Regions from separate parts of the Clostridium paraputrificum AGR2156 genome, predicted to be linked through region 3. Evidence: riboswitches for the same ligand, from Rfam matches in the RefSeq annotation. Region 3 holds a riboswitch; each other region holds the start of a gene.
What was found. A riboswitch is a leader RNA that binds a small molecule or an ion and turns the genes downstream of it on or off. The one in region 3 is predicted to bind lysine.
Positions count from the first base shown of each region.

Region 1: it holds a riboswitch for lysine, as region 3 does, so the genes downstream of both, lysA (diaminopimelate decarboxylase) here and G594_RS0110635 (Na+/H+ antiporter NhaC family protein) in region 3, are expected to answer to the same signal.
Region 2: it holds a riboswitch for lysine, as region 3 does, so the genes downstream of both, dapA (4-hydroxy-tetrahydrodipicolinate synthase) here and G594_RS0110635 (Na+/H+ antiporter NhaC family protein) in region 3, are expected to answer to the same signal.

Region 1 is NZ_AUJC01000001.1:659,607-670,708, forward strand. Features, by position in the region: gene ftsH (ATP-dependent zinc metalloprotease FtsH) at 1-1,390, opposite strand, end outside; gene lepB (signal peptidase I) at 1,416-1,931, opposite strand; gene G594_RS0103145 (DUF3006 domain-containing protein) at 1,931-2,188, opposite strand; gene lysA (diaminopimelate decarboxylase) at 2,336-3,631, opposite strand; lysine riboswitch at 3,743-3,907, opposite strand; gene G594_RS0103155 (beta/alpha barrel domain-containing protein) at 3,993-4,664, opposite strand; gene G594_RS0103160 (NAD(+) diphosphatase) at 4,818-5,312, opposite strand; gene sfsA (DNA/RNA nuclease SfsA) at 5,366-6,058, opposite strand; gene G594_RS0103170 (PadR family transcriptional regulator) at 6,485-6,808, shown strand; gene G594_RS19515 (DUF1700 domain-containing protein) at 6,801-7,487, shown strand; gene G594_RS0103180 (DUF4097 family beta strand repeat-containing protein) at 7,487-8,419, shown strand; gene G594_RS0103185 (hypothetical protein) at 8,451-8,870, opposite strand; gene G594_RS0103190 (peptidoglycan recognition protein family protein) at 8,968-9,651, opposite strand; gene msrB (peptide-methionine (R)-S-oxide reductase MsrB) at 9,694-10,140, opposite strand; gene lnt (apolipoprotein N-acyltransferase) at 10,242-11,102, shown strand, end outside.
Region 2 is NZ_AUJC01000007.1:39,012-50,113, reverse strand. Features, by position in the region: gene G594_RS0108170 (DUF378 domain-containing protein) at 312-518, opposite strand; gene G594_RS0108165 (Lrp/AsnC ligand binding domain-containing protein) at 629-1,096, opposite strand; gene G594_RS0108160 (hypothetical protein) at 1,345-1,677, shown strand; gene G594_RS0108155 (CehA/McbA family metallohydrolase) at 1,761-2,753, opposite strand; gene G594_RS0108150 (CvfB family protein) at 2,880-3,713, shown strand; lysine riboswitch at 3,856-4,019, shown strand; gene dapA (4-hydroxy-tetrahydrodipicolinate synthase) at 4,134-5,003, shown strand; T-box leader at 5,109-5,424, shown strand; gene trpE (anthranilate synthase component I) at 5,598-6,989, shown strand; gene G594_RS0108135 (anthranilate synthase component II) at 6,986-7,561, shown strand; gene trpD (anthranilate phosphoribosyltransferase) at 7,551-8,558, shown strand; gene trpC (indole-3-glycerol phosphate synthase TrpC) at 8,574-9,368, shown strand; gene G594_RS0108120 (phosphoribosylanthranilate isomerase) at 9,358-9,987, shown strand; gene trpB (tryptophan synthase subunit beta) at 9,971-11,102, shown strand, end outside.
Region 3 is NZ_AUJC01000009.1:90,757-101,858, reverse strand. Features, by position in the region: gene G594_RS0110680 (MATE family efflux transporter) at 1-502, shown strand, start outside; gene G594_RS0110675 (hypothetical protein) at 590-775, opposite strand; gene G594_RS0110670 (nucleoside recognition domain-containing protein) at 887-1,462, shown strand; gene G594_RS0110665 (spore maturation protein) at 1,475-1,999, shown strand; gene G594_RS0110660 (ABC transporter ATP-binding protein) at 2,056-2,781, shown strand; gene G594_RS0110655 (putative ABC transporter permease subunit) at 2,774-4,405, shown strand; gene G594_RS0110650 (aminopeptidase P family protein) at 4,493-5,749, shown strand; gene G594_RS0110645 (phasin family protein) at 5,810-6,136, shown strand; gene G594_RS0110640 (ABC1 kinase family protein) at 6,203-7,825, shown strand; lysine riboswitch at 7,909-8,083, shown strand; gene G594_RS0110635 (Na+/H+ antiporter NhaC family protein) at 8,184-9,905, shown strand; gene G594_RS0110630 (DUF5680 domain-containing protein) at 10,018-10,473, opposite strand; gene G594_RS0110625 (FUSC family protein) at 10,571-11,068, opposite strand.

The DNA.
Region 1 (11,102 bases), on a different contig from region 3:
TTTCCTCTTCAGGAAGTTGCATAGTGTACCCTAAAGCTCCCATAGTTCTAGGCACAATAGTAATCTTATGTACTGGATCTGTCCCTTCTAATAAGGCAGCAACAAGTGCGTGTCCTACTTCATGGAATGCAACAGCTTTCTTTTCCTTATCTGAAAGTATTCTATCCTTCTTTTCTTTACCAGCTATTATAACTTCCACAGCATCCCTTAAGTCCTCTTGTAAAACTGCTTTTCTTCCATGTTTTACAGCTCTTAAAGCAGCTTCATTTATAATATTTGCTAAATCTGCCCCAACTGCACCTGGAGTTCCTTTAGCTATTTCTTTTAAATCAACTTCTGCATCTAAGCATACATTTTTAGCATGTACTCTAAGAATAGCTTCTCTACCTTTAAAATCAGGTCTGTCTACAATTATTCTTCTATCAAATCTTCCTGGTCTTAATAATGCCTTATCTAAAATTTCTGGTCTATTTGTAGCTGCCAGTATTACAATACCTTTAGAAGAATCAAAGCCATCCATTTCAGAAAGTAATTGATTTAGAGTTTGCTCTCTTTCATCATTACTTTGTAGCTGATTATCTCTACTCTTACCTATAGCATCAATTTCATCTATGAATATTATACATGGTGCTTTCGCTTCTGCATCCTTAAATAACTCTCTTACTCTTGATGCACCAACACCAACAAACATTTCTACAAAACTTGAACCTGATAACGAGAAAAACGGTACCTTTGCTTCACCTGCTACAGCTTTAGCAATAAGTGTCTTTCCTGTACCTGGAGGTCCTACTAATAATGCTCCCTTTGGAAGTTTTGCACCTATTTCAGTATATTTAGCTGGACAATTTAAAAAATCAATTACCTCTTCTAATGATTCTTTGGCCTCTTCTTGTCCTGCAACATCTTTAAATGTCACACCAATTTCATTTTCAACATATACCTTAGCATTGTTTTTGCCTATGGAGCCCATTCCTCCACCCATTTTACCCATTCTATTAAAAACCATTTTCCACATAAAGAATAAAAGTAACAGTGGAATTGCCATAGAAATTAAACTCTCTAATAAAACAGATTCCTTTGGATTTGTTCCATAGAATTCTATATCATCTGACTCCTTCAATTCCTTTATTAATTCTTCATCATTAAGATTTACTGTATATAATGTTTTACCTTTATATTCTGAATCTTCACTTGGAGTTATTATTAAATTCTCTTTAGAAATAACTATTTTAGTTATTTGCTTTTTTTGCATTAGTGCTAAGAAATCATTGTATGAAATCTCTTGATTCTTATACATATTTCTTCCATAGCTAACCATGAATAATATTGCTCCAATTAATATAAAATACGTCCAAAAAGACGACTTATTCTTTTTAGGTTCCTTTTCCATACCTATATTCACCTCTTTCGTAAAATTACTTTATACTACCAAAATCCTTAAATGGATATACTTTTATTTGTGCCTTAGCTTCTATATATTTTCCATCAATATATGGATTTATCCACTTTCTAGAATCATGAGATATTGGCCTATTATCTCCTAAGAAGAAGTACTTCCCTTCTGGCACCTCAAATTTCCCATAAAAATGATCATTATTTACTACATAATCCTCTTGTAAAACTTCACCATTTACTGATACTACTCCATCCTCTATATCAATTTTATCCCCTGGAAGACCAATTACTCTTTTAATTAACATATCATCTAATTCTTCTGACCTAAACACAAGTATATCTCCACGTTTTATGTTATCAAGGTTGTATATCCTACTAACAAATAACTGATCATCAACATTCAAAGTAGGAATCATTGAACCTGATGGTATTTCAACTTTAAATATTAAAAATTGCTTAATTAATAAAGCAATTACAAATGCTAGTAAAATTGGTAACACCCAATCTTTTATAAAATTACTCTTTTGATCACTCATTAATCAGCCCACATTCCCTTCATTAAGTTTGAAATTTCTTCTTTTCTTTTTTTAGTTTCTTCTATATCTATACGGAAGTGGCCATCTTTCTTTACCAAACAATCTCCCTCTTTAGCTCCACTTTCTACTAAATACTTCTCTACATTTATTATATCTTCTTCTGGTGTTTCTATTACAAAATAGTCACCCTCTATTCTATCTACTATAAACACTTCTTTCATCTGTCTATATCTTATCCTTCCTTTCCCAAAATTCATATTTTAAGTATAACATATTGAATGTTTTTTATAACCTCTTTACAATATATTTAATAAAAAATAAATATTTTATTATTGTTATTATACCCAATATTTCGACATAAAAAAAAGGCTATATAAAACTTAATATAACCTTTTAATAATTAGCTAATTTATTTCATTTTTTATTAAGTCTTCATAGCTTTCTCTCTTAGCTACTACTCTTGAATTACCTTCCATTGTCATTATTACTGCAGCTTTTGGAATCTTATTATAATTATTAGACATTGAATATCCATAAGCTCCTGTTGACATGATTGCAAGAATATCTCCAGTTTCACAAACTGGTAGCATTGTATCCTTAATTAATATATCTCCTGATTCACAACACTTTCCAGCTATAGTTACCTTTTCAATACAATCTTCATTCATTTTATTGGCTATGCCACATTCATACTTAGCATCATAAAGAGCTGGTCTAATATTATCAACCATACCTCCATCTACTGAAACATACTTTCTTACATTAGGTATATCCTTAATTGCCCCAACTTTGTATAAAGTCAGGCCTGCATTTCCAACTATTGAACGGCCTGGCTCTATAGTCAAAATTGGTTTCTTAATATTTAGATTTTTACATACATAATCAACCTTATTTAAAATAGCTTTACAATATTCTTTTGTTGCTTTAGGTGAATCTGCTTCTGTATAGTATATACCAAATCCCCCACCTAAATCTAACTCATTTATAATATATCCAGTTTCATTTTTTATCTTTTTTATTAAATTAAGCATTACTTCTGCTGCATCTTCAAAAGGTTCTAATTCAAATATTTGAGAACCAATATGGCAATGAAGCCCTGATAAATTTATATTCCCTAGAGATATGGCTTTCTTAATAGCAGACATTATAATATCTCCCACTGGCGCAAAACCAAACTTAGAGTCTATTTGACCTGTTTTTATATAATCATGGGTATGAGCTTCTATACCTGGAGTAATTCTTAAATATATATCCTGTACCTTTCCATACTCCTTAGCAAACTTATCAAGATATTCCATCTCATATAAATTATCTACAATAAATCTACCTACACCTAATTTTACACCTAATTCTATCTCATCTAAGGTCTTATTGTTTCCATGAAAATATATTCTTTCCATAGGAATCCCTGCTTTATATGCAGTATATAATTCCCCTCCAGAAACTACATCAAGACATAAGCCCTCTTCTTTTATTAGCTTTGCCATTTCTACTGTTAAAAATGCTTTTCCTGCAAAAGCGACTCTATTTCCATCTTCATCACATTTAAAGTTTTTATAATACTCATTACAGGTATCTCTAAGTAACTTTTCGTCCATTACATATAAAGGCGTTCCATATTCTTTTACTAAATCACTTGCCCTAATGCCCCCAATTATTAACTCCTCATCCTTTACTTCCATGCTTCCAAATAATTTCATACATAAAGCCCCCAATTTTAAAATTAACCTTTTAGAGTAAAAAAAATGTCACAGAATCTTCTGTGACTACTACTAAACAAATCTAAACTTGTTAAAATACATTATGACAATGTACCTTGTAGCTCATCACACTTTGTGACAGTTATATATATATTCTATATATAACCAGAAAAAGCATCTGCAAATGCTATCTCTTCGGCCTAACACCTTTCATTAATCTTCTTCATCTGCCGACTCTGATTAACTACTATTTGCTTTGGCACCTCTACCCTAGGCATATTCTTACTATATTATTTTACTCAAGGTTTAAATTTATGATACCATATTTTTCACTTAATTCAATATTTTTTATCACATTCTTCTAAAATTCTCTATACTTATCCATCAATTCACTCATTATCTCTGCTGTAGTTGGTGGCGTATATGTTATAGCATTTGCTCCTGCTAATATTGTCTCTTTAATACTTTCCCTTGTTGGACCACCTGTAGCTATAACAGGGAATTCTGGAAACTGCTCTTTTATCTTTCTTACTATCTTAGGAGTATTCTTTCCTCCTGATACATTTAAAATTGTAGCTCCTGATTCAATTCTTTCAGCTATATTTTCATATTCTGATACTATTGTAACAACTACAGGTATATCTATAGTTGCTCTTACTTTCCTGACCACTTCATTTGATGTAGGAGAATTTACAACTACACCCATTGCACCTTTAAACTCTGCATCCATAGCAAGATTTACAACTCTTTTCCCTTGAGTTATTCCCCCTCCTACTCCACAAAATACAGGTACATCGGCTGCCATTATTAGCGCTTCAGTAATAAGAGGTTGCGGGGTAAATGGATAAACTGCAATAATAGCATCTGCATTGGTATTTCTTATAATTGCTACATCAGTAGTAAATAATAACGATTTAATTCTCTTGCCAAATATTTTTATTCCTCCGCAATTTCTGATTTCAGGTGGAACTTCTACTACATGATTTCTTAAAGTCCCCTTAATTTCAGGAAGGAATTTGCTCTCTTTCTCCATTCCCTACACTCCCTTTTAATTATTATGTTATTTCCCTAAATATATTATAAGATATTAATTAAATATTTTTATAAAAAATATATTAATTTTATAAATAAAAATAATACTTTTATGTTACTTTACCCAAAAAGAGACCTTAGCTAAACTAAGATCTTATCTTTTTAAAATATCTAATACTTTTTTAATAACTTTTTTTCCTATTACATCTTCATTCATTAATTCTAAAGACTTATTTAGTTTTTCCCAAGAAACAGCTTCAACTTCATCAGATTTGATTATATAACCATCCTTATAAAAGGCCATAAATGTAAGCATCAATAATTCCTTACCTTCTATATATTCAGTCCCTAAGAATCTAACATTATCAATTTTTATTCCAGTTTCCTCAAAAACTTCTCTATGGACTGTATCCTCTGCCTTTTCATCTATACCTATATACCCTGAAATAAGAACTCTAGAATTCTTATAAATATAACTTTGCTTTAATAATAAAACTTCATCATCTTTAATTACAGCCACCATAATACAAGGCTTAGGCACATCAAAGAATAACAAATCATCCTTTACACAATAGGGTACTCCACCTTCATCCCAACTATATTTTTCTTCTAACTTAGCTCCACACTTAGGACAATAAATAAATTTCATAGCTTACCCCCAAATACAATTATACTATTAACTATATCATAGAGAATTTTCTATCACAATATAATATCTAAAGGCTTAAATAAAGTTATACTATCCTCTGTAACCCTGCAAGAATAAGCAAAAATATCCACACCATTTTCATTAGCTAATCTTAAAGCTTCTGCAAACTTAGGATCTGTTTCATCATTAGGAGTAAAGGATACTACATCTTCTATTTGTATTAAAAACAATACCCCAGCTCCTCTACCACTTTTCTTAACTTCTATTAACTCAAGTAAGTGTTTTCTTCCCCTATCAGTTGGTGCATCAGGAAATCTGCATCTTCTTTCTTCTTCTAAAGTTACACCCTTTACTTCTAAATAATATTCTTCTCCATCATCATTAGATAATTTAAAATCAAACCTACTATCTCCAAAAGTTTTCTCACTTAATATATTATTATATTTTTTCAACTTTTCCACAACTCCTAATTGTAATGCTTCTTTTACCACCTTATTAGGAATTTGTGAATCAATACTTATTAACTTATCTCCTTTAAGGGCAGCTATTAAATCATACCTAGTCTTTCTATTTGGATTTAACTCCTCCCTTAGATAAACTGTACATCCTGGAATCAATATTTCTCTGCATCTTCCTGTATTAGGAACATGAACTACAATTTCTTCCCCATCAATTAATACAGATGCATTAAATCTATTTGGTCTTTTTATAAAGCTTGCTTTTATAATTTTCTTATTATATTTCATTTTTCCACCTCATTATCCACATTATCCACAGATTTAATCCACAGTTTTGTGGATTTTGTGTATAGTTATCAACAAAAATTACTATCTATATGTAACAAATTCTAACTGATAATAATTTTTTATGCAATATTCTCTATATTGTTGTAGAAATATCTCTTATTCATATATATTGTGTCCACACTTATACTAATCTTAATCCCCAATTAAAATAAGTTATCCACATTTTTATTCACTTTATCCACACTATAAACAAACCCCTGTATTTATCAGCCTTCTCACTGTTAATAACTTATAATAGTTATACACATCCACTTTTTAATAAAAAATTAAGAAATCTTAACTTTATATTAAACATCATTCACTATCTTGTATTATATAATACCAAATCATATAATATAGTTATAAAATAACATAGGAGGCTTGGTAATGAACATACAGTTAAAGAAAGGAATCTTAGAACTATGCGTCTTATCAGTACTTTCTAAAAAAGATTGCTATGGCTATGAACTAGTAAACGAAATATCAAAGCATATTTCTATATCTGATGGAACTATATATCCTATTCTTAGAAGGTTAACTAACGAGGGCTACTTCACAACATATTTACAGGAATCTCAAGAAGGACCACCTAGAAAATACTATCGACTTACAGAGTCTGGATATAAAATAAAAAATGAGCTAGAAAGAGAATGGTTAGACTTTCAAAACTCAGTAAACAATATTTTGTTGGGAGGCTTAGAATATGAATAAAATGGAATTTTTTAAAATTCTTGAAGAAGGTTTAATAGATTTTCCTGCTCATGAATTACAAGAAATTTTATATGATTATAAGGAACACTTTTCCAATGCACAATCTGATGGAAAAACAGAAGAAGAAATAATAGAGGAGCTTGGTGACCCCTATACTATAGTAAATCAATATAGAAGTAACTATATTCAAGTTTCCACCACTAATACAGAATATGAAGATACTTATGAAGAAAAAGAAGCTAACAACGAAACATATACTAATTACAATGATGATTCCAATAAAAAATACTCTAATAATAGCACTAATAGCTCATCTAATTCTTTAATCAATATAATTCTAAAAATTTGTATGATTGTTGGTTTGTTAATATTATTTTTCCCTATTGTAATAGCAGGATTAGCAACTGTATTGGGACTTGGAACAGGTTTATTAGCAATACCTTTTGCATTTAGTATCTCAGGAATACTTATGCTTTTAGGAAAATTCGGTTTTACCATTTTAGGATTTGGAGTACCTGCATTCTTTGCTGACTTCCCTACTTCAGTAACTCTTTTAATTACTATAGGTTCAATTTCAGCTACTTTAATATGTTTCATTCTGTTAATTTATCTTATAAAATTTATAATTTTAATAATAAAAAAACTGATGAATAAATTATCAAATAAGGAGGGTATATAATGAAAAACTTTATGTCTAGAAAAATGAAAATTTTTCTTTCTGTTCTTGCTATAATAAGTCTTGCTTCTTATGTATCTGCAGCCATTGTTCTTTATAATAGTGATTTTAAGATATCTAATTATATAAATAAATGGAATGATGATTTTAATTTTAACTGGCATAATTATAAAAATATAGGCTCTTTAGAAAAAGAACTTTCCTCTGATATTAAAACAATAGATATTACAACTTCATCAGTTGATGTAAAAATACAATTTTATGATGGAAATGTTATAAAAATAGATGGTACTTCATATACCTTAGGAGATATTACTATCTCAAATATAGTTAGTGACATCTCTTCGTTAAATAATACATTTAGAGTAAATTTGAATACTAACGGATACAATGATATTAATATAAATATTTACATTCCTTTAACTTACAAAAATAATATTAAGATCAATTCTATAAGTGGTGACTGTGAAATTACTGGTGGAGATCTTGAAAATGTTACTATTAATTCTAATAGCGGAGAAATTCAACTAAAAAACCTAACTTCAAAAACATTAAAACTTCAAACTACTAGTAATGATATAGATTTATCTGATATAAAGTCACTTGATTCAACCTTAAATACTACAAGTGGTGATATTAAGGTTTCAGTTTCTTCACTAGGGGAACTTTCTTCTTCTACATCTTCTGGAGAAACCGAGTTATACCTTAACAACTTAGGAAACAAATCTACAATATCTTCTACCTCAGGAGAGATAGATTTATATATAAATGAATCTATTGGTTATGCTTTAATATTTAACACTTCATCAGGTAATATTGACAGTGATAGATTAACACCTAACTTTTTAAATAATAATAACTACTCTGTAACTAATGGTGATGGTAGTAAGAAGGTAGATGTAAAAACCACAAGTGGTGAACTCTATGTAAGGTAAAAGGCTCTGAATTAATCAGAGCCTTTTATTTTTATTCTTTATATCTTTTCAATTTTAAATCTCTTCTTATATTATAAATATCCTCTTTGGTAAGTTGTCTATATTTTGTTGCCCATAATAATTCATCCTTCTTTACAAAGACTAATTGTCCATCTTTCTCTTTAGATATATCTCTGCACCAATATTCTAATGAATATCTACAACTACACTCAATTATTATACCGTTCTTTTTATTTTTTCCTATCTTAACATCAAAACATTGCCTTCTTTTTAAATAATTAAAAAATTCCATAGGGGCATCAGCTAACTTTTCTTCACTTATAAATTCATCTAGAAAAATACAATTAGATGTATCTGAAAATGCTCTAAGTTTTATTATATCTATATTATTTGAGAATAAATATTCTTTACAATAGGAATATAAATATAAAGTATATAAATCTAGCTGCATAAACACACCACCCAAAAGATAATTATATTTAAATTATACAATATTTTCCTTGGGTATTCTATACAGTTGTCTTTATTTTCTAATTTTTCTGAAAATTTTATTCTTCCCTTAATCTTATAAGTTCATCAGCTACTTTTTCTTGTATTTCTTTTATATCAAAATTCTTTCCAGGACATAACGTATTATAAACATCCTTATGCCCCTCAGATTCTTCAATGTTATATTTTATTATCATATCTGCTGAGAGTTTTACTAATGAATTCATTTGTTTATATGTAATAGATTCATCTTCAAAATTTCCTTCTAAACATATACCTATACTATCTCTGTTCCTCCCTTTAGCATGAGCACCTATCATTTCTTCTTTTCTACCTCTGTATATTGTTCCATCTTTTCTAATATAGAAATGATATCCTATACCACTCCATCCCCTTTGTAAGTGCATATCATGTATTTGCTCTGGAGACAAGTTAGAAGACGCTGAATGATGATAAATAATATATTTAGGTCTATTTCCTAGTTCAACCCCATCTCCCCAATTGTAGTCTATACTTTGTATATTTAGTTCCTTTTCATAATCTTTTCTTAAGTCCCTTAACTCTTCTAATCCATATCTCCCTTTTCCCATATTATATAAATAATCCACTTTATTTTTAGAATGTCCATAAATTATAATACCTATAATGGATATTACTAATAGAAGCGAAACTATATAAGTTCTTTTTCTTCTCCTTTTCATTATCCTTTGGTAATCTATTCTTTTTGCTTCTAGCTGTTCCATAATAGCTCCTCCATCCCTATGTAAAGTTACACCATATATATTTTACAACAAATGTAAATATTCTTCATATCCTTTCTTTTTCATTTCTTCTTTAGGTATAAACTTTAAAGCTGCAGAATTAATACAATATCTTAGTCCACCTAACTCTTCAGGACCATCACAAAATACATGTCCTAAATGTGCATCTCCAGTTTTACTTCTAACCTCTGTTCTAACCATTCCATGACTTCTATCTACTTTTTCATTAATCAGCTTTCTATCTATAGGTTTTGAAAACGCAGGCCATCCACACCCTGAATTAAATTTATCAGTAGAAATAAATAGTGGCTCTCCTGTTGTTATATCCACATATATCCCATCTTCATAATTATCATTATATCTATTTCTAAAGGGATATTCAGTACCATTCTCTTGGGTTATCCTATACTCTTCATCTGATAAAACCTTTTTAAGTTCTTCCTTACTCTTTTTTCTATATTTATTAGTCATTATTTCTCCTCCTTACCTTTTCTCTAATTTATTATCTGTTTTTATGAATTTTTTATTATATTACACAAAAACTATAGTGGGTGATTTTTATGTATAAGTATATGTTTATTTACTCTACTATTTCAGCTATTTTGACTGCTTTACCTTTTTATTTTGAAAATTTGTGGCCTATTACTTTTATCAGTCTTACTCCACTTCTATATTACTTAATAAAAAATAAGCTCTCTAAGCTAAATGCTTTCTTGTATGGTTTTACATATGGCTTTATCTTTTATTTATTAGGAGTTCATTGGCTATGGTCTCTATATCCACTGACTAACTTTGGATTTAATAAATTATCAAGTTTTTTTATTATCCTTGGTTGTTGGTTGTTTATAAGTATATATGAAGGAGCTTTGTTTTCTCTAATAAGCTTTATATTAAATATATTAAATTTAGGTTTACTTCAGAAAGCTATTTATATAGCAAGCTTATGGACTTTTTTAGAGTGGTTTCAAGGTTTAGGCCCATTAGGGTTCTCTTGGTTTCCTCTTTCTCTCCCTCTAACTAACTGTCCATTCCTTATACAGATAGCATCCGTATTTGGAAGCTTATTTATTTCCTTTTTTATAGTTTTTATAAACTGTATTTTTTCAATAATTATACTTAATAAAAATAGTAGAAAAAAATCTTTGATAATATTATGTATATCGCTAGTTCTTATTATCATAGGCAACTATATATGTTTAAACATAGGAAATAATAAATATACCACTATTGACTATTCTATTATTCAAGGTAATATATCTTCTTATAATAAAATTGAAGAAAACTTTGTTAAAGAAAACCTAGATACACACATATCTTTAACTAATGAATCTTTTGAAGATAATCCTAACATTGATTTAGTTATATGGCCAGAAACAGCTGTACCAATATATTTGAATAAAAATGAGGATATATATAATTTGTATAAAGAAATT
Region 2 (11,102 bases), on a different contig from region 3:
CTCCTTTCTTTTAAATAAATTATATAATAACAATATTAATAAAATATTAAAGATAAGCTTAAAATTATCTTAAACATTAAAAAAGTGGCTTTGTCACCCTTTAGCGAAGAAGTCACTTTTTTAGTCATACCACAGGTTCCAAAACTTGCTTTTGGTGTTCTGTGGTGGCATTATAATTTTTATTTTTAACGTCTTAGCATATTTTCACCACTCAAGTTCTGTATCCATAAGATTTTGCTACTCAAAAATTTATATATTTTCCTAGACATTAAAAATAGTTCAGCAAACTCTATGCTGAACTATTAGGGTAACTATTCTACGCTTTTATACTGACTCTTTGCAAAGAAAGAGATTGCATATAATCCTGCAATACCAACTAGGCCGTATATTATTCTACTAAATGCGGTCATTTCTCCAAATAGAGCTGCAACTAAATCAAATTCAAAGAAACCAATAAGTCCCCAGTTTACAGCTCCTATTATTACTAGTGTTAGTGCTATTGTATCTAATATTTTCATAAAAACACACTCCTTTTATGGTTTACGATATATAGTGTAACCATAAAAAAAAGTTTTATTCTAAGAATGGATTTAAAGAAGAAAACTCGCTAACAAGCGAGTTTTCTTCTTTAAAGAGTTATATTTCTATCAATTGGTTGAGAAAGAGATATAAATGTATCAGTTCTTTGAATACCATCAATATTATTTATTTTTTCTAGCAAGGTATTTTGTAAATCTGCTATATTTTTTGAAATAACTTTTGCAAACATTGAATAATCACCTGTTGTTAAATGCAATTCTACAACTTCGTTTATTTTCTTCATTTCTTCAAAAACGTAAGAAAAAGAAGAAGTTTTATCTACATATATACCAACAAAACAACATACATCATATCCTAGTTTTGCAAGGTCTAGTAGAATTCTTGAACCTTTGATAATTCCCATGTCCTCCATCTTTTTCATTCTGACATGTATAGTTCCTCCACTAACATGACATATTCTTGCTATTTCCAGGTATGGTGTTCTACAATCTTTTATAAGTAATTCTAATATTTGAAGATCTAATTCATCTAATTGGAGATTAGGATTTAATGCCATATTGCCACCTCATTTTAATTCATATATTACTAATTTCTATTTTATCAAAAAATGTATGAATTTCAAAGGAAAAATTATAAAAAAGCAAAAAATGCTAATTAAAATTAAAATTTTATCAAGATATTATCAAAAAATAAATATTTTAGTAAGGAGATATAAGAATTATTATATATAATAATTCTACTTGAAAAACTGTTCATTTTACTCTAATATTATTAGTATAGTTAAAGTTAAGGAGGATGTGACGGATGGTAAACTTTTTAATATCAGCATTATATTTAGTTATCATGTTTGCTGTACTATTAGGGATTATAATGCTATGTAAGAAATGGGTATTTACAAAGATTAGAATAAATAAATTTATACCACTTGCTGTAGCAATTATAGGTTTTGCTATACAGTTATTTGTTAGACCAGAAGGAATGGTAATACAAATGATAGTTATGGCTGTAACAGTTATTTCTTTTTTCTGGTTTATGGATATTCAGCAAACTGGAGGACCAAAGAAGTCTAATGAGAAGAAAATAGTAATAAAACCAAAGTCTAAACCAAATAGGTTAAAAAATCAAAAAAATGATTAAAATATAAAATCCCTAAAATTAGGGATTTTTTTGTTTTTAAGGAAGTTATAAAATCAAGTGAAACAAATATTCACTTAACTTGTTTATTTTTCAATAAAGATTGGGGAACTTATGGCAAGCCTATTGTCTTGTTGCCAAATTCTAATTAAATACCAACTTTCCCCTTCAATATATTTATGATCATACAAATATTTTATAGAATTAAGGTTAATATTTTCAATTTTTTTAACTATAGTACTTTTATTTGTAACTATTTCAATAGATTTTATTTTGTTATTTTTATCTTCAGCAAATATCATAAATCGTAATGTGTCATCCTTAAGAATAATTTCAGTTCCCATCATAGAATCGTTTATAGTGAAATACATTTCAAGAGTTCTTGATTCTGTAGAAAAAGTTCTTCTTTCCCTAAATGCATCTATAAGTTCATCTTTTTTTAGTTCATAAGCTAATATTCCTGTAAGGTTATCACTATCACCAAAATTAAGTCTATGGTTATCCTGGCTATTTATAGCCCCAAGCTTCCAACCTTTATCAAGAAGAGAATAGTAATATTTATCGTGACGAATATACTTATTAGGGTAAGATCCATTTCCAACTTCCATAGAGGTTATAATTTTATTTAAAACCTCATTATAAGCTAAGGAAGTAATGTTTCTATGTGGATGATTAATAGTAACAATAGCTTCGGGGTTATTTAGCATCCATAGAATTAGTAAGTTTATGTCCTTAATTATCCCCTTAAAGTATGTGTTAGAATTAATTATATTAAAATCACCATATAGAGAAGTTTTTGTCTCAAAACCAACCATTGGTAAGAATGAATCATTTTTTTTTGCAAATCTTTCTGCCATTGCATTAGTTACATTCCATTTTGATATTTCTTTATTATTCCAATATAAATCTTTGCCTAAATAGGAGTTGTGATCAGTTATTATCATGAAATCTATTTGGGTGTTTTTACCGTATTCATAGGCATCATTAGGGGTGCCACGACCAGTAGAAAAAGCCGTATGACAATGTGGAATTCCATAAAAGCATTTTAATATTTTATTCTTTTTTTTACTTTTTCCCAAACCCGTTCCCTCTTAAAAAATGTTTACTATAATATATATAGTGCTTAAAGGTATGAAATGATGACAATAATCAATAGTAATGATAAAATAAGTAGAATACAAAAGGAAAAGGTAGGAGATTTATCTATGATTTATATTGGAGAAGATAATACTTTAAAAGTAGATAGAAAAGTTGAATTTGGTTTTTATTTAACTGATGGTAACGGGAATGATATTCTATTGCCAAATAATTTGATATTAAATGAAGAAATAGAAGTAGGAGAAGAAGTAGAAGTATTTGTATATAGAGATTCTAAGGATAGGCCAATTGCAACTATGAAAAAGCCATTGATAAAGGTAGGAGAAGTTGCATATTTAGAAATAGTTGGTCAAAGTTCATTTGGAGCTTTTGCAAATATGGGCTTAGATAGAGATATATTTATACCAATTAAAGAACAAAAGTTTAAATTGGTAACAGGCAAGAAGTACTTGTTATATGCATATCTAGATAAAACTAATAGATTAGCAGCAACTACATATGTTGATCCTTACATAGAAAAAGGTGAAGGCTTTAAAGTTGGCGATGAAGTAGAAGTTATAGCATATGGAAAAGGTGGAGAAAAGACAATAAGGGTAGCTATTGATGGTAAATATGAAGCTATAATCTTAGGAAATGAACATTTTACAGATATATATCCAGGGGATAAGTTTAAAGGTAGAATTAAAAGAATATATGAAGATGGTATAATTGGTATAACTAATAGAAAGAAGAGACTTGATGAAAGGGAAATGTTAAAGGAATCTATAGTAAGCTATTTACTTGAAAATGATGGATATATGCCTTTTAATGATAAGAGCGCTCCTGAATTAATAAAAGAAACCTTCCATACATCTAAAAACTATTTTAAGATGGCACTTGGCGGTTTAATGAAAGAAGGAAGAATAGAGCAAAATAGCGAAGGGACAAAATTAATTAAATAGATTCAATTATTAGAGAAATCTTAATTAGATTTCTCTTTTTTGTTTTAATTATGTCATGGAGACATGATTAATTTGGAAATGTAAATTTGTAGCTGTTGACAAAATATACTATTAGAGTTATTATTTAAGAAATTGAATAAGTAATAGAGGTAGAGGCGCTAGTTATTAAGAGTAATCTATAGGAGTGGGCACACTATGATAATAGATGAAAGGAATACTAGCCGAAGGAGATAGAGGCAAAGCTATTTTCTGGGTATGCAAATAATATTTGTATAACTGTCACGTAAGTGGAGGGCTACACAGATTTAAATATCTATATGTATAATCTATTAGTATAAATACTCTACCCATCATTTTTAATGATGGGTATTATTTTTTTAATAGATTTGCCCTTACCTTAATAAATAGGGGGTAAGAAATATGAAAGTAAAAGGACTTTGGGTGCCAGTTGTGACACCATTTGAAAATGATGAATTAGATATGGTATCTTATGAAAAGTTGGTAAATCATTATATCAATGAAGGGGTACATGGCTTAATGCCATTAGGTACAACTGGTGAAACACCAACTCTTTCAGAAAAGGAATATGAAGAGATAGTATCTAAAACAATGGAAGTGGTAAATGGAAGAGTACCTGTAATAATTGGACTAGGTGGAAATTGTACAAGAAGTGTAGTTGATAAATTGAAGGTGGTTGAAAAGCATAAAGTACAAGGAATACTATCTGTAAGTCCATATTATAATAGACCAGATCAAAGAGGAATATATGAACACTTCAAAAAAATATCTGAAAGTACAGATTTAGATATTGTATTATATAATATTCCATATAGGACTGGAAGAAATATGGAAAATGAAACGATCCTAAGATTATCAGAAGAGAAAAATATAGTTGGGGTAAAAGATGCATCTGGAGATTTTAATAAAACTATAGAGCTTTTGTTAAATAAGCCAGATGAATTTAGCGTATTATCAGGAGAAGATAATTTATTTTATAGTTCATTATTACTAGGTGGAGATGGTGGAGTAACAGCATCAGCACATTTGAAAACTAAAGAGTTTATAAAAGTATATGATTATATACAAAATAATGATGCGAAAGCAGCTCTAGAAATATGGAAGGAGATTTCTCCTATGATTCCTTTACTGTTTAAAGAGCCTAATCCAACACCTATAAAATATATGTTAAAGAAAATAGGATTAATTAATTCTGATGAAGTTAGACTACCATTGGTACCAATATCGGAAGAGCTAAAAAATGAATTGGATAGCAATATTGTGTTACAGTAAGGATTTTAAAGGATATATTAGTAGAGTTGTTTAAATAAAGAAAAATCCAGAAAAACACTATTGGAATTTTAAGGAATACTTGAATATAATGTGAATAAATAAAAATTAAAGTCAGTGAAAAGAGAGAGTAGGTATAGGAAATTAGTTTCAGAGAGCTTGGGGTGGTGTGATCCAAGTGCTGTAGCCTTTATTGAATGGGTCTTTGAGATGACACTTGGAATTTATAGTACAGGTGTACGGGAAGTCCGCCGTTAAAAGGACAGGGTATCGATTAAGTTCCGTACCTGGTAAAGATTGTGTGTAACGTAGGTGGCATAGCGAAATAAGGTATTTCGTCCTAAGGGATGAAGTATCTTTTGTTTTTATAAACACTTTTGTTATACAAAAAATGGGTGGCACCACGAGTCACTTCGTCCCATTATAGGATGAAGTGACTTTTTTTATTCTTTAGGAAATTATATGTGCCTAGTCTGTTGTTAATATGAGTTTCCGAAATCCAGAGTGCACTGAAAAAAACTATATAATTAGACAATCTGTTCATAACTTAAGTATTTAAGTGATATGTAAATTTATTTATAAAAAGGGGGAGTAAACATGATTAATATTTCAAAAGAACAATTTGAGGAAAATATTAAATCTAAAAAAGTATTTTCTATTATAAGTGAATTTAGAGGGGATGAAATTACTCCAATAACACTATTTAAAGCTTTAGATGGAGAAAGAAAGTTTATTTTAGAAAGTGGATGTAAAGAAAATAGGTTTGGAAGATATTCTTATTTAGGCGATAGCCCTTATAAAGAGGTCATTGGAGAAACTTTACAAGATATATTAACAATAAAAAAGGAAACACAAATTGATTTTGATAATAAAAGCAATAAGTTTTCGTTTAAAGGTGGAGCTATAGGGTATATGGGATATGACACTATAGCGTTATATGAGAAAAAATTAAAACTTAATAACTATGATGAATTGGATATACCTACAATAAGGTTTAATTTTTATAAAAGATATATTTGTTATGATCATTTTACTCACAAGGTATATGTAGTTGATAATGTATTTCCAAATAATAAGTGCCAGTATGAGGAAGTTATAGGTGGTCAAAGGGAGTATTTTAATAAATTAATAAATAAACCGATTAAATATGATAAGGAGTTAGAAAAGAAAGTTATAAAAATAAAACTTGGTACAACAAAAGAAGAATATATGAAAAAGGTAGATAGGGCAAAAGATTATATAAAAAAAGGTGATATTTTTCAGGTTGTTCCATCTCAAAGAATGTATTGCAAAACGGAAAAACCACCTCTTGAGATATATAGAAGTCTAAGAGAAGGAAATCCATCTCCGTACATGTTTTTTCTAGATTATTATAGCTATCAAGTAATTGGATCTTCTCCAGAAAGGTTGGTTGCTGTAAAAGGAAGAAAGGTCATGACTAATCCTATTGCAGGTACAAGAAAAAGAGGAAGAAGTAAACATGAAGATTTAAAGTTAGAAGAAGAATTAATAAATGATGAAAAGGAAAGAGCGGAGCATGTAATGCTAGTTGATTTAGGAAGAAATGATATTGGTAGGGTAAGTGAAGTGGGGACTGTGGAAGTGAAGGATTTTATGAAGATAGAAAGATTTTCTCATGTAATGCATATTACAAGCCAAGTTGTAGGGGTTCTTAGAAAGAATAAGGACGCATTTGATGCTCTAGCTTCATGTTTGCCAGCAGGAACATTATCTGGAGCGCCTAAGATAAGAGCAATTGAGATAATAGAGGAGCTAGAGGATAAGAAAAGAGGAATTTATGGAGGAGCAGTAGGATATTTTTCTTATGGTGGAGATATGGACATGTGTATAGCAATTAGAACTTTAGTGTTAAGAGATAAAATTGCATATCTTCAATCAGGTGGTGGTGTTGTGTATGATTCAGATTCAGAAAAAGAGTTTGAAGAGACTCAAAATAAATTAATGGCACTAAAGGAGGCGTTAAGATGATTGTATTAATAGATAATTATGATTCCTTTACTTTTAATTTATATCAATATTTAAGTGAATTTGAACAGGTTAAAGTCTATAGAAATGATGAAATAACATTAAAAGAAATTAAAAATTTAAATCCAAAAGGATTAGTTATATCACCAGGACCTGGAAGGCCAGAAGATGCTGGGATATCAGTTCAACTAATTAAAGAACTTGGAGATTATATTCCTATTTTTGGGATTTGTTTAGGGCATCAGGCTATAGGAAAAGCCTTTGGAGCCAATATTATTAGGGCAGATAAGATATGTCATGGAAAAAGCTCAAAAATAAACGTTAGAGGAAATGATATCTTTGAAGGAATTTCTAGGAGGATAGATGTTATGAGATATCATTCTTTAGTAATAGAAAGGGAGAGCTTACCTAAAGAATTATCAATAATAGCTGAAACAGAAGATGGAGTAATTATGGGAATTAAGCATAAAGAAAAGAAAATATTTGGAGTGCAGTTTCATCCTGAATCTATATTTACAGCAAAGGGAAAAAGAATTTTAAAGAATTTTGTGGAGGGGATATGTTATGAAAATTAATGATGCAATGAAGAAGTTAGTTATGCAGATAGATTTGTCAGAAGATGAAGTTAGAGAAGTAATGGAAGAGATTATGAGGGGGGAAGCTACATCCAGTCAGAAGGGTGGATTCCTGATAGGTTTAAAGGTTAAGGGAGAAACTTCAGAAGAATTGTTAGGAGCAGTTAAAGCATTAAGAAAGGAAACTGTGAAGGTTGATGTAGAGGAAAAGGAGAACTTAATTGATTGTTGTGGGACAGGTGGAGATGGAGCCAATACTTTTAATATATCAACAGCTGTAGCAATTATTGCAGCTAGTGGAGGAGTAAAGGTGGCTAAACATGGAAATAGGGCTGTATCAAGTAAAAGTGGTAGTTTTGATGTTTTAAAAGAGTTGGGTATTAAAGTCGATTATACAAAAGAAGAAAGTAAAAGGGTAATAGAAGATAAAGGAATGGCATTTCTACTTGCTCCTTCTTATAACAAAGGAATGAAGAATGTTGCAAAGGAAAGATTGGAGCTGGGCACTAGGACATTGTTTAATATGGTTGGCCCACTTTTGAATCCAGCTCCATTAACTGGACAGCTTATGGGAGTATATGATGGGAATTTAATAGAAACAGTTGGAGATGTATTATTAAACTTAGGGCTAGAAAGGGCAATGGTAGTTCATGGAGATGATGGATTAGATGAGATAACAACAACTACTACTACCACTGTTTGTGAAGTGAAAAATGGGAAGCTTTATAAATATATATTAAATCCAAGTGATTATGGAATAGAGCTTTGTAAGCCTGAAGCTTTAGTTGGTGGGACACCAAATGATAACGCAAAGATAATAGTGGATATATTAAAGGGAAAAGGTGGTCCAAAGAGAGACATTGTTGTATTAAATACAGGAGCTGCTTTGTATGTAGCTAAGGTAGTAGATTCTCTAAAAGATGGGATTAAATTAGCTAGGGATCTAATATATTCAGGAAAGGCTTATGATAAATATTTAGAGTTAAGGTCTGCTTAGGAAAGGGGAAGGCTAATGATACTAGATGATTTAATATCTATGAAAAAAATAAGAGTATTAGAAAGTAAAGCAGTTGTACCCTTTGAAGAAGTGTATAATAAAGCATTTACTATAAAAGCTAAGGAAAGAAATTTTAAAGATGTATTGAAAGGGAAGGACTTATCGGTAATAGGGGAGTTTAAAAAAGCATCACCTTCAAAAGGAGTAATCCTTAGAGACTTTAATATAGAGAAAGTTCATGAGTTTTATAAGGAGTTAAAAATAGATGCATATTCAGTTCTAACTGAGAGGGATTTATTTTTAGGAGAGGATAATTATATAAAACAGCTTCAATTTAATAGTACTGTGCCAATACTAAGAAAAGACTTTATATTGGATCCTTATCAAATATATGAAACAAAGGTTTTGGGAGCTTCTGGAATATTACTGATAGTTAGTGTTTTAAAAGAGAAACTGAGAGTATTTTATGATGAGAGTAAAAAAATAGGATTAGAGCCATTAGTGGAGATTCATGATAGAAGAGAGCTTGAGTTAGCTTTAGAGTGTGGCTGTGAAATTATAGGAGTGAATAATAGAAATCTAAAAACATTTGAAACAACTTTAAAAACAACGGAAGAATTAATTAAGTATATTCCAAAGAATAGGATTGTAATATCTGAAAGTGGAATAAGAGGATGTGATGATTTGAGGATTATTAAAGATATGGGAGTAGATGGAGTACTTGTAGGTGAAATGTTTATGAGAAATTTAAATAATGATTCATTTATTAAAGAGTATAAAGCATTTAAGGGATCAAAATATGAAGATTAAAATATGTGGAATAACAAAAATGAACGAAGTTGAGTTTCTAAATTTTTTACGTCCTGATTATATAGGATTTGTATTTGCTGAAAGCGCAAGAAAAGTAAGTATAGAAGAGGCTTGTTTGCTATATAAAAAGCTAGATAAAAGAATTAAGGTTGTAGGTGTATTTAGAAATAATTCAGAAGACTTTATAAAAGAAGTGATAAAAGAAGTTCCATTAGATGTTATTCAGCTTCATGGAGAAGAGGGGAATGACTTTATAGAGTCAATAAAGATAGTTGGCAAGGAGGTCTGGAAAGGTATTAATATAAGAATTAAAGATGATATGTTGAAAGCAATGAATTATAGAGTGGATGCATTAGTTTTAGATAGCAGTATGCCAGGTAGCGGAGAACTATTTGATTGGAATTTACTTCAAGATATTAATATAAGCAATAAGATAATATTGGCAGGAGGATTAAATGAAGATAATGTTCTTGAAGGAATAAGTAAAGTTAACCCTTATGGAATTGATATATCATCAGGAGTAGAGAAAGTTGATAAGGATGGGATTAGAAAGAAGGATAGAGATAAAGTAGAACTATTTATAAGAAAAGTGAGGGATAGGTATGAAAGGGAAGTTTAATAATTTTGGAGGACAATATGTTCCAGAAACATTAATGAATGCATTAAAGGAACTAGAAGATGAGTTTTATAAAGCCATTAACGATGAAGCATTTATGGAAGAGTATATGTATTACTTGAAAGATTATACGGGAAGACCAAGTCCTCTGTATTATGCAGAGAATATGACTAAAGATTTAAAAGGATCTAAAATCTATTTAAAAAGAGAAGATTTAAACCATACTGGAGCTCATAAAATAAACAATGTAATAGGACAAATATTGTTAGCAAAAAGAATGGGAAAGAAAAAAATAATAGCTGAAACAGGTGCAGGACAACATGGAGTAGCAACGGCTACTGTAGCAGCAAAGTTTAAAATGGAATGCAAAATTTTTATGGGAGAAGAGGATATAAGAAGACAAGCTCTTAATGTTAAAAAGATGGAATTATTGGGAGCTACTGTGATTTCAGTAAGTAGTGGAAATGGGACACTAAAAGATTCTGTAAATGAGGCTATAAGATACTGGGTATCAAATGTTGAAGATACCTATTATGTAATGGGGACTGTTGCAGGGCCTCATCCATATCCAATAATGGTAAGAGTTTTTCAAAGAATAATAGGAGATGAAGCAAAGAAACAAATACTTGAAAAAGAGGGGAGGCTTCCAGACTGTATAATAGCTCCAGTAGGGGGAGGAAGTAATTCTATAGGAATATTTTATCCTTTTATAGATGATGAAGAAGTTGAACTTATAGGTATAGAAGGAGCAGGAAGAGGAATTGAAACTGGTAAACATGCAGCTGCTATTCATGATAAAAATACAGGGGTCATTCATGGTATGATGACATATGTATTAAAGGATGATGATGGTCAAATAAAGGAAGCTTATTCTATTTCAGCTGGTCTTGACTATCCAGCTGTAGGGCCAGAGCATGCATATTTAGATTCAATAGAAAGAGCTAAATATGATAGTGTTAAGGATGAGGAAGCAATAGATGCTTTCTTATATTTAACTAAAATAGAGGGGATTGTACCAGCCTTAGAATCTTCTCACGCTATAGCTTATGCTAAAAAAGTAGCAGGGAAAATGTCAAAGGATAAAATTATAATAATTAATATATCAGGCAGAGGGGACA
Region 3 (11,102 bases):
ATTTGGCTTAAACCAAGGTTCACAACCTATAATAGGATATAATTATGGTGCAGAAAAATATAAGAGAGTTAAGCAGGCTGTAAAGTCCGCAACTATAGTTGCTACTATAATAGTTTCAATTGGATGGATAATTACTCAAGCTGCTCCACATTTATTAATATCAATATTTAATAGAGATGAGCAGTTAGTAGGCATAGCAAGCACAGGTATGAGAATATTCTTATTAATGCTACCTGTAGTAGGAGCGCAAGTAATAAGTTCTAATTACTTCCAATCTATAGGAAAAGCTAAGATATCTATGTTCTTAAGTTTATTAAGACAAGTAATATTATTAATACCTTGTTTAATAATACTACCAAAGATTTTTGGGTTAACAGGAGTGTGGCTTGCAGGAGCTGTTTCTGATGGATTATCATCACTAATCACTTTGATAATCTTCTTTATGTCAGTTAGAAAGCTTAAAGATAAAGAAGAAATAGTAGCCAAAGAAGCAATAATTTAGGTAAATAGAAATATAATAAAGGATGAAACTTTAGAGTTTCATCCTTTTACTTTACCATCATTGTTATCTCTATTAATTATTTTAACCTTATATGATACCTTCACTCTTTAATATATCTTCTAACTTTTTAACTTTTTCGTTTAAAGATTCGAATTTTTCCTTAATTATATCTTTAGATGATCCATCTTCATTAATTACTTTTTCTATATCCTCAACAGTTTTTAAAGCATCTTCTATATCTTGTTGAGCTATCTTTAAGTTAGTTTCTTTCATAAATTAATCTCCTTTAAGTAAAAAAATAGATTGTATATATTAATCCTATCACTACTAAATATTAAGTGCAAGGCATATATTTAATAGAAAACTTAACGTTAGGAGGATAATATGATTAATTATATTTGGTTTATATTAATATTCTTAGGTATACTCGTAGCTATATTTACTGGTAATGGTGCAGAAATATCAACAACTATTGTTGAGTCTGCAGATAGCACGGTGAAATTTATCATTGGATTAGTTGGAATAATGTGTTTTTGGTGCGGAGTTATGAAAATAGCAGAAAAAAGTGGATTAACTCAGAAGCTAGCAAGATTAATGAAACCATTATTAAAGTTCCTATTTAAGGATGCAGGAAAGGATGAAAAAGCTCTTGGAGCAATAGTGATGAACTTAACAGCGAATATGATGGGATTGTCAAATGCTGCAACTCCGTTTGGAATAAAAGCTATGGAAGAGATGGATAGATTAAATCCTAATAAAGGTAGGGCTAGTAATGATATGGCTCTTTTTTTAGTTATGAATGCTGCATGTATTCAATTAGTACCCTCAACAATAATATCAATTAGGGCAGCTGCTGGATCTTCAAATCCTGGAGCAATTATTTTGCCTGCAATACTATCAACAGCATCAGCAGCTATTGTTGGAGTAATATGTTGTAAGATTTTGCAGAGATACTTTTAAGGAGGATTATAAATGGGCGATTATATAACAAAAAGTATAATAGGAATTATAGTTCTACTTATTATAGGTTATGGAATGATAAAGGGTGGCAAGGTATATGAATGGTTTGTAGAAGGTGCAAAAGAAGGACTTCAAGTATGTATGAGAATATTTCCGTACCTTTTGGCTATGATTGTAGCAGTAAATATATTTAAAGCTGCTAATCTATTAGATGTATTAAATAAAGTATTATCACCCCTAACTAATCTTATAGGATTACCTCAAGAAATAACGCCATTGATACTAATTAAACCATTATCAGGAAGTGGTGCACAGGGTATATTTGCAAATTTACTTCAGACATATGGACCAGATACGCAAATAGGATTAATAGCTTCTGTAATTATGGGAACTACAGAAACCATATTCTATACAGTTACAGTCTATTTTGGTGCAGTAAAGGTTAAAAAAGTAAGACATACTGTATGGGCAGCTGTTTTTGCAGATATGGTTGCTATAATTAGTGCTATATTTTTAGTAAATATATTTTTCTTTTAATATTATGGAAAAAATGTAATTGAATTGGTAAAATTATCTCTAAAGGGGGAGATAGAATGATAAATATCAGTCAGATTACTAAATCTTATAATGGAAAGTATAAAGCTGTAGATAATTTAAACTTAGAAATAAAAGATGGAGAAATCTACGGGCTGCTAGGTCCAAATGGAGCAGGAAAAACTACAACTATTAAGATGATAACAGGCATTATTTCTCCTACATCAGGAAATATAACCATAAATAATATTGATATTGTTGAAAATCCTGTTTTGGCAAAAGAGCAGTTTGGTTATGTACCAGATAGCCCAGATATGTTTTTAAGGTTAACTGGAATGGAATATTTGAATCTTATGGGAGACATATATGGTGTATCAAGTGAAGATAGAAAATTAAGAATAAAAGATATGTCTGAAAGATTTGAAATGAATTCTGCATTAGGGGATAAGATTCAATCGTACTCACATGGTATGAGACAAAAGATAATAATAATGGGTGTATTACTTCATAGGCCAAAGGTGTGGATATTAGATGAACCCATGACAGGGTTAGACCCAAAGTCATCTTTTATATTAAAAGAAATGATGAGAGAGCATGCTAATGAAGGAAATACTGTTCTTTTCTCAACTCATGTATTAGAAGTTGCTGAAAAGATATGTGATAAGGTTGCAATAATTAATAAAGGGCAATTAATTTTTAATGGAACCTTAGAAGATATGAGAGAAGAGTTTAAGGCAAGTGAATCACTAGAAGAAATGTTCTTGGAGCTAACAAGCAATGAATAGACTTAAGGTACTTACAAAATATTTTGTAAGAGATGCCCTTCAAGATATGTTCAATGGCTCAAAAATGAAGTCTGGATTTATGGCCTTATTAATGATGTTGTTAATAGCTTTCATGTCATTACCACTGATAATTACTGTAGATGTATTATATGAGCCTTTTGCAATAATTGGACAAGAGGGAACGTTGTTATCACTAATATTGCTTATAGGAGCTGTTATAAATTTCTTTTTAGGAATATTTACTATAATGAATACATACTATTTTTCCAATGACATAGAGCACTTTTTACCTATGCCATTTAAGAGTAGTGAAATAGTGTTAAGTAAGTTTATAGCTGTATTAATAAATATGATTTTATATTCCACAATAATAGTAGTTCCTTTATTAGTTTTTGCTCAAAAGTCATCGGCAAGTCCAATATTTTTTGTTTATATAGCACTTGCAGTTATTATTTGTCCTACTTTACCAATGATAATTGCTGCTTTAGTATGTATGCTTTTAATGAGATTTACTAACTTATCTAAGCATAAAGATGCTTTTAGATCTATATCAGGTAGTCTATCTTTAGTTTTGGTAGTTTTAATAAATATTATTTCACAAAGAAGTTCTACTTTATTTGAAAGTTCCTCGTCACTTATTAATATCATTCAAGAAAAAAATAGTCTTATAGGTGCTTTATCTGGAATGTTTATAACAAATAAGTATGCTGCATACGGGTTGTTATATAATGGTGAGGCTAAGGGGATTTTTTATATGGGTATTTCCATAGCTATTTGTATATTACTATGTATAATATATTACGTAGTAGGAGGAAAACTATATTTAAAAGGTATAATAGGAATATCTGAAACTTATAGTAAGAGAGTAGATATATTAAAAGAAAAAAATATAGATAGTATAGTTTCCAATAAATCTCCTATAAAGTCTCTTGTAATTAGAGATATAAGAATAGTATTTAGAACACCGCAGTTTTTTATAAATTCAATTGTAATGATGTTATATATGCCTATTTTTCTAACTATAATTTATGTGGCTAATGGAAGCTTTACTGATGTTAAAGGTATTATATTGAGTGGTAAATATAATTCTGTCATAATTGTGGGGGCATTTTTATTAGCAGCTTTTTCAATTTGTTCAGCTGGTGGAGGTAGAAAGTGTTTGTCCAGAGAAGGAAGCGATTTTGTATTTTCAAAGATAATTCCTATATCTTATAAGGATCAGGCAAAATCTAAGATAATATCATCTCTGTGTATAAATTCTTTAGTTCCTATACTTATTTGTACACTTTTAGTGTCGTTAAGGGTAGCTTTACCAATAATTTTATTAGGTGTGCTATCATCAGTATTTGGAGTTACAGTAGTAACCTTAATACAGATATTATTTGATTTTATTAATCCTAAGTTGAAGTGGAATGATGAAAAAATTTTATATAAGGATGACGTTGTATCAGTAGTTATGGTATTTGTAATACTGATTTTAGGAATTGGATTAGTAGCAATGTCTATGAAGGTTGAAAGTTATATAGGGATGTTCTCAATGATTGTTATATTTTCATTAATATTAATTTGGGGACTTTATAAAAAAATAATTAATATGTCAGATGAAGTTTATGGAAAAAGTTGAATTTAGAGGCTTTCTTACGAAAGCTTCTTTTTTTGTATAATATTAGTATATACTATTAATAGATTAAAGGAAGGAATGGTGAACCGTATGATAAAAGAGGTATTCAAAAGAAATAGAGAAAGACTTATGGAAAAGGTAAATGATAATTCAATAGTAATTCTTTTTGCAGGTAATGCACCAAGAAAAAGTGCTGATGAACAATATCAATTTACTCCTAATAGAAACTTTTACTATTTTACAGGAATTGATGAAGAGGAGCATATTTTAGTTTTAACAAAAATAAATGGAGTAATAAGTGAAAGATTATTTATTAAAGATATAGATGAGGAAATGGAAAAGTGGGTTGGTAAAAGTATAAGGCCTGAAGAGGGAAAAGAAATATCGGGAGTTGAGGATGTAGCGTTTATAAGTACTTTTAAATTATTTTTAAATAAAACATTCAATAATTTAGTTGAAGTAAACTTATATTTAGATATAGATAGAGAAGAATTTAATAGCCTAAAAAATGTTGTCGGAGAATTTGCAAATGAAGTTAAAGGAAAGTATCCATTTGCAAATATAAGAAATTTAGCACCATTAATTGCACCCTTAAGGTTAATCAAGAATGAAGAAGAGATTGAAGAGATAAAAAAGGCCATAAATATAACTATTGAAGGTGTAAACAGTTTAATGAAAAACTGTAAAGTGGGAATGAAGGAATATGAAGTAGAGGCATATTTTGATTTTGTTTGTAAGAGCAATGGGGTAAAGGATTTTGCGTTTAAAACAATAGCTGCTGCAGGAAAAAATGCAACCATATTACATTATGTTGATAATAATTGCGATATAAAAGATGGAGATTTGATTCTATTTGATTTAGGAGCGCAATATAATTATTATAACGGTGATATTTCAAGGACATTCCCTGTAAATGGAAGGTTTAGTAACAGGCAAAAAGAAGTTTATAATGCAGTGTTAAGAGTTAACGAGAAAGTTATTAATGAAATAAGACCAGGGGTGAGGTTCCTTGATTTAAATAAAAAAGCAAAAGAATGGATTGCAGAAGAATGCATTAATTTAGGTTTAATAAAGGATAGAGAAGATGTTTCTAATTATTATTGGCATAGTATAGGCCATAGTCTAGGATTAGATACCCATGATATTGAAGGAAATAATAGAGATGTTATTTTACAAGAAGGAATGGTTTGGACTGTTGAACCTGGAATTTATATAGAAGAAGAAGGTATTGGAATAAGAATAGAAGATGATGTGGTGGTTACATCACAAGGTGTTGAAGTTTTAACAAAGGATATGATTAAGACTGTAGAAGAAATTGAGGAATTTATGAATAAATATAGTATATAATTTGGTACTTAAGGGTAAATATAATTTATGGTTAATTAAGAATAAGTTGGAGATGGTTTTATGGTAAGTGATGCAAAGAATATCTTTTTGGCTGGAGTTGGTGCTGCTGCATTAACATATGAAAAGGCAACAGAGGTAATTTCTCAGTTAGTTGAAAGAGGAAAATTAACTTTAGAGGAAGGAAGAGAATTGTCAGAAGAGTTAAAAAGAGATGTAAAAAATACAGCTAACGATGCAAAGGAATCTATGTTAGAAAAGGTGAATAATATAAAGCCATTAACTAAAGAAGAGCTAAATGATATTTTAGAAGAAAAGAATTACGCTACAAAGGCTGATGTATTAGAATTAAAAAGAATTATAGAAAGATTAGAAGAAAAAATTAATTAGAAATTTTAAATCCCTTGCTTAAAGATGGTTAAGTAAGGGATTTTATCTAGGGAGTTGAGTTTTTATATGAAATCTAGAGACAGGTTTCAAGAGATTATAAGAGTTTTTATTTCATATGGTTTTGGGTATTTAATTGATAGTAAATTTAATAATAGCAAAAAGTCTCCTATCAATTTGAGAATGGCATTAGAAGAATTAGGACCTACATTTATAAAGATTGGTCAAATATTAAGTACACGTCCAGATTTATTACCAGAGGAATATATAAATGAATTAATAAAGTTACAAGACTCAGCACCAGAAGAAAGTTTTGAGAATATTAAAAGTGTATTTGAAGAATCTATTAATAAAAAAATATATGATTGTTTTTTATACTTTAGTAAGAAGCCAACTGCATCAGCTTCAATAGCTCAGGTTCACGAAGCTATATTAAATGATGGAAGAGCAGTTATTGTAAAAATTCAAAGACCGAATATATATAATACTATGAAAACTGATATAGATATAATTAAAAAAATAATAAAGTTATCTAAGGGAAGAATTGATATTGATATAGTTGATCCTCTTGCTGTTATAGAAGAATTAGAATCAACTACAGAAAAGGAATTAGACTTTATAGATGAAAGTAAGAGCATAGTTAAGTTTAGAGAAAATAATGAAAATATTTCACCTATATATGCGCCAGATGTTATATCTAGTTTATGTAGTGAAAAGGTATTAACTTTAGAATATATAAATGGATTTAAGATAAATGATATGAAAATGATAGAAAAAAAAGGATATAGCAATAAAGATATTGCAAAAAAGTTAGCATTATCATATTGTAAGCAGATATTTGATGATGGTTTTTTTCATGGAGATCCTCATCCTGGAAACTTATTGATATCAAATGGAAGGATATGTTTTATTGATTTTGGTATAACAGGAGAACTAGATGAGGGACTAAAAAACTGGTTAAACAAAGCCATGATAGCAGTAGCTACAGGAGATAAGAATAAAATAGTAGATTTTATTTTAGCTATTGGAATAAAGAGAGGAAAAGTAAATAAAGGAAACTTATATGAAGACGTATCTTATTTATTTACAACATATTTAAATACATCTCTTAAAAATATAAAAATAGCTGTATTATTGGAAGAAATGTTTTCTATAGTTAAGAATAATAACATACAATTTCCTAAGGAGCTTGCAATACTTTTTAGAGGCTTAGTGATTTTAGAAGGGGTAATTGCAGAGGTTGATCCGCAATTAGATATAATATCAGTAATAACATCCTTTGTTAAAGGAAAAAATAAGATGCTTTTGATTAAAGATATAAATGAAGAAGAGTTAGTATTATCTGCATATTCTTTTTTTAGAGATGCTTCTAGAATTCCTAGCAAAGCTGTTGAGGCATTAAGCAGTATATCGGATGGTAGAGCTAAGATTAATTTTAATATTACAGATTTAGAAAATTCAGTAGATCATATAAGTAATATGGTGAACAGATTAGTTGGAGCATTACTTATTTCATCATTAATAATAGCGTCATCATTGATAATAAGTAATAATGTAGGGCCCATATATAAAGGAATATCTTTAATGGGCATAGCTGGATACATTATATCCGCTATATTTGCTATATTTTTATTAATAGCAGTGGTTAGAGATGGAGGCTTTAGAAGTAAGAAAAAGAAACGGAAAAGTTAATAATTACTAAAGACTATTAAAAAAATCTTGCAAGTGGATAAGAAATTATGTATAATTAATCTAAATTATTACAAGTGAATAAGAGAAGAGGTAGAGGCGCGATACTTAATAGTACTGTTGTGGACGTAAGCAGGATGAAGCAATAGGAAAGGAATTATCGCCGAAGTATAGAATTAAAGCTTTAATATTCTAATGCTGGGCTTATGCAGAATATGTATAAGACTGTCACAAATGTTTTTGTGGTGAGCTATCATTCAGGATTTTTAATGTGTATATTTTAAGCCTTGAGTGTTATCTCAAGGCTTTTCCTATTTTTACCTCTAAATCTTTTCACAATTAAAATTTAGGGGGAATTATTATGAAAAACAGAACTAGAAGTTTAGTATTGTTCATATCTACATTTATGCTAATTTTATTATCATCAACTGTAGTATTTGCAGCAGAGGTTGAACCTGCTGTAGTAAATTCAGAAAGATTTGGAGTATTAACACTTATACCACCATTAGTAGCTATAATATTAGCGTTTATAACTAAAAATGTTGTAATATCATTGTTTATAGGAACACTTTCGGGATGTTTCATGGTGCAGCTTGCAGGATATAATTTATTTGGAGCCTTTGTACAAGCATTCCTAGATTTTGTACAAAGAGCATTAAATTCACTTGCAGATCCATGGAACGCAGGTATTGTATTACAAGTATTAGTTATTGGAGGAGTTATTAATTTAATTTCTAAAATGGGTGGAGCTAGAGCTGTAGCTGAAGCGCTTGCTAAAAGAGCAAAGACACCAAGAAGTACACAAATTGTTACTTGGTTATTAGGGTTATTTGTTTTCTTTGATGATTATGCAAATGCATTAATTGTTGGACCAATAATGAAGCCAGTAGCAGATAAGATGAAAGTATCAAGAGAAAAGTTATCTTTTATAATAGATGCAACAGCTGCACCTATTGCGGGTCTTGCAATAATATCAACATGGATAGGCCTTGAAGTTGGGCTAATAGGAGATGCATTTGCTGGAATAGGGCAAAATGTAGATTCATTTGGAGTATTCTTACAAACTATTCCATATAGGTTTTATAACATTTTAATACTTGCATTTGTAGTTTTCTCAGCTGTACTTTTAAGAGATTTTGGACCAATGAGAAAGGCTGAAATAAAAGCAAGAAGAGGAGAGCAAGAATTAAAGGATATTGCAATAGATGAAGATACTGCTGAAGAATTTGAAGCTAAGAGTGGAATTAAATTAAGCATATGGAATGCTATAATTCCAATAGGAACATTAATAGTAGCAGCTCTAGCAAGTTTTTATTATAGTGGGTATACTGCAATTATGGCAGGAGAAGATATAGCATTAAAGGCTGTATTAACAGAATCTCCATTTTCATTTACAGCAATACAACAAACATTCAGTAATGCAGATGCTTCTATAGCATTATTCCAAGCAGCATTATTTGCAAGTATCGTAGCACTAATTTTAGGTGTTTGTAAGAAAATATTTACTATATCAGAAGGTATAGAAATCTGGATAGATGGAATGAAGGGATTAATTATAACAGGAGTTATATTAATACTTGCTTGGTCTTTAAGTTCAGTAATTAAAGAATTAGGTACAGCACAATATCTAGTAACATTATTATCAGATTCATTACCACAATTCTTGTTACCAAGTGTAATATTTATATTTGGAGCTGTAATTTCATTTGCAACAGGAACTGCTTATGGAACAATGGGAATATTAATGCCACTTGCTATTCCTCTAGCACATGCAATTTCACCAGATATGACTTATATTATCATGAGTACAAGTGCTGTATTAACAGGAGCAATATTTGGGGATCATTGTTCACCTATATCAGATACAACAATAATGTCATCTATGGGAGCTGGTTGCGATCATATTGCTCACGTTAAGACTCAAATGTGGTATGCACTATTTGTAGCAGTACTTACAATATTATTTGGTTATATTCCAGTTGGATTAGGGTTACCGATATATATTGTATTACCATTATCTATTATAGGGCTTGGTCTATTAGTGTATTTTATAGGAAAACCTATTGATGAGGTTGAAGCATAAGTAAAATATAAAAATAAATAAATATATAAACATAATAATAAATAAATATAACAATAAATAAAAGAGCGATATTAAGATAATGCTTACCTTAGTATCGCTCTAATTTTATTGACTATTTTATTGTTCCACCATGAAAATCTAATTTAAATATCGGAGAACCTTTATAAGATATAAATTCTTCGCCTTTAAAAGAATCAACTTCTCCCTTCCAAAGACATTGATATTCAAAGTCAGATTTTCTAAAACTCTTTGGTCCTCTATAAGGAGCATCTTCAGAAACTCTAGATAAAGCTTCTGATAAAAAGTCTGAAAAACCACTTGGAATATCATTAGTTAATAATTTTCCAGCATAATTCATTCCCCAATAAGACTTTTCATCTTTCCAAATAACTTCTTGACCAATAAACCTCTGTTTGCCTATGTGGCTATCTAGGTAGTAATAATCGTATTTTTTAAAAGTAAAATCATCTGAGTTTGGTTTAGAAGATTGAACCTTTTTATTTCGACCATTATAAGAATTTTTTTTTGCTTCTACCAAGAATGCTTTAAATAATGATAAATCACTCATCCCAATACCCCCTAAAAATAAATCCTCTTTTTTCGACTGTTATTTTTATTATATATAAGAAGATATTTACAATCAAGAATATTCTGAAAACTATTTGTTAATCTTTATTTTTCTCTACAGGAGGATTTATATATTTATTTATAAATATTGCTATTATTATTCCAATAGAAGTATCAATACTTCTACCTATGGCATAAGAATATGAGGCTGGTCCATCGTAATTAATCATAATTCCTATAAAAACAATACAGCAAATGGTAACAGCACCAGGCTTTTTTATTATATTACATACATAAATTGCTCCAATTACACCTACAGCAGTGACAAGAGAATTTATAGATTGTAGAAATAATATGTTATCTACTATAAATATAAAAAGTACTCCTATAAGACCTCCAAGAAGAGTACCTATAAGTCTATTTTTACCCATACTAAAAGTGCTTTCAACAGTATCTTTCATACATATAACTGCTGCGATACAAGCATAAAAAGGATTCTTATCTCCTGCTAGTTCAAATAAAACCATACATATAAATACTGCTAAAGCAGTTTTAAGGTTTCTATAGCCAACCTTAGGAAATTCAAATCTATTCAATTTATATCTCCCCTTTACTGTTTTAGAATATTAT